One region of the Halomonas sp. TH-94 genome, then DNA from elsewhere that is predicted to be linked to it. Evidence: predicted binding sites of a transcription regulator. Region 1 holds the regulator's gene; the other holds the start of a gene.
The links. Region 1 encodes sigma-54, which starts transcription at its own class of promoters, with help from an activator protein. Its sites were predicted from a motif close to TGGCACNNNNNTTGCTNT; they were not measured.
Positions count from the first base shown of each region.

Region 2: the regulator sigma-54 is predicted to act here: its motif matches at 2,356-2,373, upstream of AC2VNO_RS18860 (ANTAR domain-containing response regulator).

Region 1 covers NZ_JBYCKL010000034.1:31,670-36,390, forward strand. The annotation lists gene lptC (LPS export ABC transporter periplasmic protein LptC) at 1-511, shown strand, start outside; gene lptA (lipopolysaccharide transport periplasmic protein LptA) at 508-1,035, shown strand; gene lptB (LPS export ABC transporter ATP-binding protein) at 1,043-1,768, shown strand; gene AC2VNO_RS05895 (RNA polymerase factor sigma-54) at 1,926-3,347, shown strand; gene hpf (ribosome hibernation-promoting factor, HPF/YfiA family) at 3,457-3,765, shown strand; gene ptsN (PTS IIA-like nitrogen regulatory protein PtsN) at 3,772-4,242, shown strand; gene rapZ (RNase adapter RapZ) at 4,288-4,721, shown strand, end outside.
Region 2 covers NZ_JBYCKL010000110.1:48,203-52,923, forward strand. The annotation lists gene AC2VNO_RS18850 (NAD(P)/FAD-dependent oxidoreductase) at 1-369, opposite strand, end outside; gene AC2VNO_RS18855 (CmpA/NrtA family ABC transporter substrate-binding protein) at 621-1,661, opposite strand; gene AC2VNO_RS18860 (ANTAR domain-containing response regulator) at 1,658-2,290, opposite strand; gene AC2VNO_RS18865 (nitrate reductase) at 2,746-4,721, shown strand, end outside.

The sequences.
Region 1 (4,721 bases):
CCCGGTACCCACCGACGACGCCGGAGAACCTGACTATTTCCTGGAACAGGCCCGGCTGACTCGCTTCGATATCGATGGCCAGGCCCATCAGCGCCTGGAGAGTCCCAGGCTGGTGCATACGCCGCACGACGACGTGACCCGCGCCGTGACGCCGGTGGCTCATCTGATCGATCGAGAAGGCCGTCTCTGGGTCGCCAGCGGCCGGGAAGGCCGACTCGGCCCGGGCGGCAACCCCCTTACGCTGACCGGCGACGCCCGCCTGTTCGCTCCGGAGGAGCGCTGGCAGCTCGACACCGAGGTGCTGCATTTCGACGCCAATGTCGGTCATGCCTGGAGCGACACACCCGCCCTGCTGCAGCAGCCGCCACAGCATATGCGCGGCGAACGTTTCGACGCCTGGATCCATGACAACCGGGCGCGATTGACAGACAATGTGCGCGGCTACCACCCCCCGGAAGGCGCTCAGCCGGGACAGGCCGACCCCGTCACCCTGGAGGAACTCACGCCATGAAGCGATGCAAGCTTCCGACGCCCCGCATGCTGCTCAGCCTGGCATTGATCGGCCTGGCATTGAGCCCTGCCGCGAGCATGGCCCAACAGCGCGACGCCGATCAGCCTATCCAGATAGAAGCCGATCGGCTCGATCTCGACGATATCGCCGGCACGGCGATCTATACCGGCGAGGTCGACATCCGCCAGGGCACCATGCGTCTTACCGGCGACCGCGTCGAGCTCCGGCGCAATGCGGCCGGCGAGCTTTCCCGTGCCACGGCTCACGGCGAACGTGCCTATATCGAACAGCAGCCGGACCCGGAGCAGCCAGTGGTACGCGGCTGGGGGCGCACGATCATCTATCACGTGGCCGAGCGACGCGTCGAACTGATCGACCGCGCCGAACTGCACCAGGCTGGCGATACCTTCGACGGTGGCTATCTGGAGTACTTCCTCGACCGTCGCGTGGTCCAGGCCCGCGCCGAGAGCGAAGGTGTCGAGGGACGCCAGCGTATCCGCATGACCCTGCAGCCGGAGCGCTGAGATGGCGATGAAGACTCTGCATGCTCGGCACCTGGCCAAGAGCTACAAGCGTCGCCGCGTGGTACATGACATCAGCCTCTCCATCGAGCAGGGCTCCATCGTGGGGCTGCTCGGCCCCAACGGCGCCGGCAAGACCACCTCGTTCTACATGATCGTGGGGCTGGTGAGAGCGGATGCGGGTAATGTCTGTATCGACAAGCTCGACCTGTCGCGCAGCGCCATGCACGAACGCGCTCGGGCCGGGATCGGCTACCTCCCCCAGGAGGCCTCGATCTTTCGCAAGCTGTCGGTGGCCGACAACATCATGGCCATCCTCGAAACCCGCAAGGATCTGGATCGCCGGGGCCGTCAGCAGCGCCTAGAACAGCTGCTCGAAGACTTTCACGTCACCCATATTCGCGACAACCTCGGGATGAGCCTGTCCGGCGGTGAGAGAAGGCGCGTGGAGATAGCCCGAGCCCTGGCGACCGAGCCGGCCTTCATCCTGCTCGATGAACCCTTCGCCGGCGTCGACCCCATTTCGGTCGGCGAGATCAAGGGCATCATTCGCCAGCTCAAGGCACGCGACATCGGCGTCCTGATCACCGATCACAACGTGCGCGAAACGCTGGATATCTGCGACTCCGCCTACATCGTGGGAGATGGCCAGATCATCGCCGAAGGTAACGCCGAAGCCATTCTGGCCAACCGTCGCGTGCGCGAAGTCTACCTCGGTGAAGATTTCCGCCTATAACGCAACTCTCTGTTACATGCAAGCATGAAAGCACTATTAACACATTCTCGTCAGACATGATTGCAATAAATGGCATGCTTATTGCAATCATCGCTATTGCAACTCGCCGCACGCCAGTCTAGGGTAGAGTCTTTCCGGCAAATGAGCCCTTATCCTCATGGCCATGAAAGCATCATTGCAACTCCGCGTCGGCACTCAGCTGACCATGACACCCCAACTGCAGCAGGCCATTGCGCTGCTGCAGCTCTCTACGCTGGACCTGCGTCAGGAGATCCAGCAAGCACTTGAATCCAACCCCATGCTGGAGCTCGACGAGGGCTTCGGCGAGCAAGCCGTCAGCGAACCCCAGAGCGACGACTGGGCCGATGAAATCCCCAGTGAGCTGTCCACCGACAGCGATTGGGAGGATACCTACCCTGACCACGGTGCGAGCTCCGGCAGCGGTACCGGCGAAGGGCCCGATTTCGAGCGCCAGGCCTCCGGGCAGACACTGGCCGGGCATCTGATCTGGCAGCTGGCCATGATCGACCTGAGCGAGCGCCAGCGCCAGATCGCCGAGAGCCTGATCGATGCCGTGGACGGCACGGGCTATCTGGCACAGCCGCTGGAGGAAATCCGTGATGGCTTGCGCCGCCAGGGTCTTGAGGGGCTGCCCACTCGCGAAGTCGAGCAGGTGCTGCTACGTCTGCAGCAATTCGAACCCACCGGCATTTTCGCCCGTGATCTGCGCGAGTGCCTGATGCTGCAACTCGCCACCCTGCCCGACCACACCCCCCTGCTGCCCCAGGCTCGGCGCCTGGTGCGCCAGTTCCTCGAAGCGCTTGCCGCCGATGACCGGCGCCTGCTGAAGCGGCGCCTGGGCCTGGATGACGACGCTCTCGACGAGGCCATCGCCCTGGTGCGCTCGCTCGACCCTCGCCCGGGCAGTGCCTTCGCCGAAGTCGGCAGCAACTACATCACTCCGGACCTGGTCGCCTACCATGACGAATCCGGCTGGCGGGTGGAACTCAATGCCGAAGCCCTGCCGCGGCTCCGCATACAGCCCGACTACGCCGCGCTGGTACGCCGGGCCGACAAGAGTCAGGACAACCAGTTTCTCAAGGATCACCTGCAGGAAGCCCGCTGGCTGATGAAGAGCCTGGCCAGTCGCAACGACACCCTGCTGCGCGTCGGGCGCGAGATAATGGCACGCCAGATCGATTTTCTCGAACAGGGCGAAGAAGCCATGAAACCGCTGGTCCTGGCGGATATCGCCCAGACCGTGGAGATGCATGAATCGACCATATCGCGGGTGACCACCCAGAAGTTCATCCACACCCCGCGCGGCGTGTTCGAACTGAAGTTCTTCTTCTCCAGCCACGTCGGCGGCAATGGTGAGGGCGACGCCCATTCCAGTACCGCCATCCGGGCCCGCATTCGAAAATTGATCGCCGACGAGACACCACGAAAACCGCTATCCGACAGTCGACTGGTAGATCTGTTGGCCGAAGACGGTATTCAGGTGGCACGCCGTACCGTGGCCAAGTATCGTGAAGCCTTGGGGATCCCCTCTTCAAGTGAGCGCAAGCGTTTTCGCTGATGACGACGTGGCGCGTTGACGCCGGACAAGAGCATTGATCGGAGGGGGTTTGCACGGTGCCAAAAAGGGTTACAATCAAATCACCATTCGAAGGACGAAGGAGCTTGTCATGCAAGTCAACATTACCGGCCATCATGTTGAACTGACCGATGCACTGCGTGACTACGTGAGCGAGAAGCTGAGCCGCGTCCAACGGCACTACGACAATATCACCAACGTACAAGTTACTCTCTCGATCGAGAAAGAGCGTCAGCAGGCCGCCTGTACGCTGCACGCCGCCGGCGCCGATCTGCATGCCGAAGCCTCCGATACCGACATGTACGCCGCCATTGATGCCCTGACCGACAAGCTCGACCGCCAGCTGGTCAAGCACAAGGAAAAGGCCCAGGCCCGCGCCCAAGGCGCCGGCATTCGCTGAGTCGTCATGACACTTGAAAACATACTGCCTCCGGAGCGTGCGCTGTTCGACGTTCCAGGGGGCAGCAAGAAGAGGGTGCTGGAGTTCTTCAGCACCTTCATTGCGCAAAACACCCCGAGCCTCGATAGCCAGGAGGTTTTCGGCAGACTGATCGGCCGTGAGCGGCTGGGCAGCACCGGGATCGGCAACGGCGTGGCCATACCGCATGCCCGAAGCCCCCATTGCCACAGTCCGGTTGCCGCCTTCCTCAAGCTGGCCGAGCCCATCGACTTCGATGCCATTGACGGAGAACCGGTCGATCTCGTCTTCGTCCTGCTGGTCCCCGAGGAAGCCGACGACACTCACCTCTCATTGCTGAGCCAGGTGGCCAGCGTGATGAACGACACCGAAACCCGCACGCTGTTGCGGCGGTGCGAGAGCCAGCGCGAACTCCACGAGCGCCTCATAAACGCCATTCGACGACAGTCTTCGGCCTGACCCGCCCGCGTTGCCGTTCGGCCAGCCCCTGATCAGGAGAAATACATGCAGCTTGTGATCATCAGTGGCCGATCGGGCTCCGGTAAATCGATCGCACTGCAAGCACTCGAAGACATTGGCTACTATGCCATCGACAACCTGCCAGCCATGCTGCTAGGTTCGCTGGTCGACGAACTGCGAAACTCGCCCACGGTTCAATCCTCGATCGCCGTCAGCATCGATGCACGCAATCTCCCTCACGCCCTGGAGCGCTTTCCCAGGCTGTTGGAAGAGCTTCGCGCCAACAAGGTCGACTGTCAGATCGTCTATCTGACTACCGATGCCCGGATCCTGATCGAACGCTATTCCGCCACTCGCCGCCGCCATCCCTTGACCCGCCACAGGGACATGACGCTGAACGAGGCCATTGAGACGGAAGACGCCACGCTGAGCGACATTCGCAACCTCGCCGATCTGATTATCGACACGTCGCGGCTATC
Region 2 (4,721 bases), on a different contig from region 1:
CGGGTTCGAGCCGGTGGCCAGTACCAGGCGGTCGTAATCGAGTTCGCGGCCGGCATCGGTGGTCAGGCGCCGTGCGCTGCGCTCGATCGTTTCCACGCGTTCCCCCAGCACCAGGTCGATGTCGTGCTCGGCGTACCAGGCAGCATCGCGCAGGGTAAGTGCGTCGCGCTCCATCTCGCCGGCCAGCAGGGGTGAGAGCAGGATTCGGTTGTAGGCCGGTGCCGTTTCAGCGCCGATCACGGTGATGCGTGCGGGCCGACCGGGGCGGGCGAGCAGCGCTTCGACCAGGCGATGGCCGGCCATGCCGTTGCCGACGATGACCAGGTGCTCCTGTCGCGGTTGGGCGGTGTCGGTGTGTCGATGTCCCATGACGAGCCACCTCCTGTTTCCATCAAGACAAACGCAAAAAGGCGCCTCGGCACCGTTTCCCCGTGATGGGGAGGGTGCAGAGACGCCGTTGTCGTATTCGTGTCGAGCGACCGCCGTTGGCCGCTGTTTAGGCTGTACGTTTCAAGAACCCGGCCAGGGGCCGCTCGGCACTGAATTTATGCTGCTATTTCATGGGCCTGAGTGCGGGACGAGTGGCCGGCTGGTGGGTGAGCGACCGCCGGCCGTGCACATCAATGGTGCGTTGCGGCATCGAAATGCACAGGGCTGTAGCACGCGGCAAGCTGGCCGGGTTCGAAGCGGCCGCCCTGGGCTTCCAGCTGGCGGGCGATGGGCTCGGCGAAATGCAGCGCGTCCTGCGGAGTGGGCCGCAGCATGCCGGAGCCGTAGATACGCTGACGGATCGGTTCGGCATCGAACTCGAGCGTCGGCAAGTGGCGCACCGAGCGGTCGAGGTAGGGGGGCAGGGCAAGCCACTCCAATGCCTGGCGCCGGTTATCCGGCGAGGCGGAAAGCCATTCGCTGGCGGCGACCAGGGCACGCATCATGGCTGCGAGGGTAGCGGGGCAGTGCTCGGCCCAGGAGCGGGTCACGCCGAGCACCTTTTCCGGGTGGTCGGGCCACAGCTGCGCACTGGTGGCCACCAGCTTCCCGCTACCGCAGTGCCGGGCGAGAGTGCCCCAGGGCTCGCCGGCGCAGAAGCCGTCGATCTGCCCATCGCGCAGCGCTTCCACCATGCGCGGCGGCGGCAGGGCCACCAGCTCCACGTCGCGCTCCGGGGCGATGTCACCCAGAGTGAGCCATTCGCGCAGCTGGTAGTGCTGGCACGAATAGGGGTAGACCATGGCCAGGCGTGGGCGCTTGCCTCTGCCCGGGCCGCGCAGCCACTCGCCCAAGGCCAGAGCGCTTCGGGCCGGGGCGTCGGTGAGTTCGGCGCCGCAGGCCTCGCTCAGCGTGGTGGAGAGGGTCACGGTATTGCCGTTGCGGCTGAGCAGCAGCGGGGCCAAAGTGTCGCAGGGCGCGCGTCCCAGCCCCAGGCTCATGGCCAGGGGCATGGGCGCGAGCATCTGGGCGCCGTCGAGCAGGCCGGCGGCTACCTTGTCGCGCAGGGTGGCCCAGGCGTTCTCCCGGGAGAGGTTCACGTCGAGCCCTTCTGCGGCGAAGCAGCCGCGTTCACGGGCGACGATCAACAGTGTGGCATCTAGCAGTGGAACGAAGCCGAGAGTGAGGCGTTCCCGTTCCGGTGGGGTGGCGTGATGGTGCGGGTGACTCATGAGCGGGGACCCCGTTTGTCGGCGGCTCGCCCCTGGGGCGATGTCGGGTTCAGGCGGTCGAGTATGTCGATGACGCTGTCGGCGACCTCGGCGATACGCTGGCCGCGGTCCATGGCCAGTTTGCGCAGCATGCGGTAGGCCTGCTCCTCATCGCAGTCCTGATGCTTCATCAGCAGACCCTTGGCGCGGTCGATACGCTTGCGCTCGGCCAGTTGGTTGCGCGCCTTGTCCAGCTCCTGGCGCATGCTGTGAAAGGCATCGAAGCGGGCGATGGCCACTTCGACGATGGCCTCGACCCGCTCGGGTACCAGGCCGTCGACAACATAAGCGCTGACCCCGGCCTTGAGCGCGGCCTGCAGCGTGTCGGAGTCGTGCTGGTCGGCGAAGAACACCACCGGCCGCGGGTTCTCGCGATTCAGCAGGGCCATGCTCTCCAGCGTGTCGCGGTCGGGGCTCTCCATGTCGATGATCACCACGTCGGGCTGGTGGCGCTCTACCATTTCGTTGAGGCTGGCAGGGCTTGTCAGCCGACAGATGACCTGATGCCCTTCGGCCATCAGGGCCTCTTCGACCATGGCGGCGCGTACTACCTCGTCGTCGACCAGCAATATATTCAAGGGTGAGGGCATAGGGCGTCGCTCGTCTGGCTGTCGTGGCCGGTTTTGGATGGTCGGCCAAGCTATGTATGCAATCTTAAGCAATAAGTATTCCAGTTGTGCTCGATCGCACGCAGGACGGTGCCTGGCGGCAGGGGGAGGTGAGCGATGGGTGGTACTGAAGGCCCGTTCGTCGGCTTCCCGGCACTAGCCTGGTGCATGGCAGGCGACTGGCGCCGGGTCATGGTGCGTAGCAGCATGGGGCAACGGCAATGCCCGTCAGTGAAAGGTTAGGCATCTGACTGAGGGGTTAGGATTATTCCCTCTGTGGCACGCTTTCTGCTTGATCCAGATCAGGTGAATTTCGATAGGGCGCACCGTTTAGCGCCCGAGCGGCAACGACGCCCGCCAACACGACCCTGTCATCACGACCCCGGGGACGCGTTGGCGGGCGTTGTCGTTTCGAGAGCGTTTCAGAGGAGATCGACATGCACGAGGCACGTACCACTTGCCCCTACTGCGGCGTTGGCTGTGGCGTGGTGACCAGCGTCGAGAACGGCGAGATCGTCGACGTGCAGGGCGATCCGGAGCATCCTGCCAACTTCGGCCGCCTGTGCGTGAAAGGCTCGGCGCTGCACGAGACCCTGGGCAGCCACGGGCGTCTGACCCAGCCCATCGTCGACGGTGTCGAAACCGACTGGGACACGGCACTGGATACGCTGGTAGGGCGCCTGAGGGAAGTCCGCGCGGCGCGGGGCCCCGAGGCCCTGGCCGCCTACCTGTCGGGGCAGCTCCTGACCGAGGACTATTACGTCGCCAACAAGCTGTTCAAGGGCTTTCTCGGCACGCCGCACCTGGATACCAATTCGCGCCTGTGCATGGCTTCGGCGGTGGCGGCCCACAAGCGCGCCTTCGGCGCCGACGCGGTGCCGTGCTGCTACGAGGACCTCGAAGAAGCCGAACTGGTGGTACTGGTAGGCTCCAACCTGGCCTGGAACCACCCGGTGCTCTACCAGCGCCTGAAAGTGGCCAAGCAGCGCAACCCGCTGCTGCGGGTGGTGGTGATCGACCCAAGGGTGACCGATACCTGCGAGCTTGCCGATCTCTATCTGGGGCTCAAGCCGGGTAGCGACGCCCGGCTGTTCACCGGGCTGCTGGCGTGGATGGCCGAGCGCAACAAGCTCGACCGGGTCTATCTGGAGAAGCACACCCAGGGATTCGAGGAGGCCCTTGCCGCGGCGCGGGAGCAGGATGCCGGCGTGGAGGCGATTGCCGCCGACTGCGACGTCGACCCCGAACGCCTGGAAACCTTCTTCTACTGGTTCGCCAGCCACCTGCACGTGGTCACGCTGTTTTCCCAAGGGGTGAACCAGTCGAGCAGCGGCACCGACAAGGGCAACGCCATCATCAACTGCCACCTGGCGGGGGGCAAGATCGGCCTGCCCGGCGCCGGGCCCTTCTCGATCACCGGCCAGCCCAACGCCATGGGTGGGCGCGAGGTAGGGGGGCTGGCCAATCAGCTGGCCGCCCACATGGACTACGACACCCCGGGCGCCCGCGACCGGGTCACCCGCTTCTGGGCTACCGAGCGGCTGGTGCCGTGTCTGCCCGAAGCGCCCGGCTACAAGGCAGTCGAGCTGTTCGAGGCGATCGAGCGCGGCGAGGTGCAGGCGCTGTGGATCATGGCCACCAATCCGGCGGTCAGCCTGCCGCGCTCGGACCGGGTGCGTGCGGCGCTGGCCAAGTGCCCGCTGGTGATCGTCTCCGAGTGCATGGCCGATGCCGATCTGCTGGCCTATGCCGACATCGTGCTGCCGGCCTCGAGCTGGTCGGAGAAGGACGGCACCGTGACCAACTCCGAGCGGCGCATCTCGCGCCAGCGCGGCATCCTGCCGCCGCCGGGCGAGGCCCGGCACGACTGGTGGGCGCTGTGTCAGGTGGCCAGGCGGCTGGGTTTCGGCGAGGCCTTCGCTTATAGCCACCCCAGCGAGATCTTCGACGAACACGCCAGACTCTCGGGTTTCGAAAACGGGGAGGGGCCAGGCGAGAGTCGGCGGTTGTTCGATATCTCTGGTTTGGCCGGGCTCGATCGTGGCGCCTACGATGCGTTGGCGCCCGTCCAGTGGCCGGTCAATGCCGCCGCCCCCCACGGAACCGCACGGCTGTTTGCCGATGGCCGCTTCGCCACGCCCGATGGCCGAGCGCGACTGCTGCCGGTGCGCCCGCGCCCACCGGCACAGGAGCTGGAAGCGGAGCGTCCGCTGCGGCTCAACACCGGGCGCATTCGCGATCAGTGGCACACCATGACCCGCACCGGGCGTGCGCCACGGCTGATGAACCACCGCGCCGAGCCGTTCATCGAAGTCGCCCCGGAAGAGGCCGCTGCGCTGGGCCTCGAGGAGCAGGGGCTGGCCTGCCTGCAAGGTGCCGGCGGTCGCTACGTCGGACGGGTACGAGTATCGCG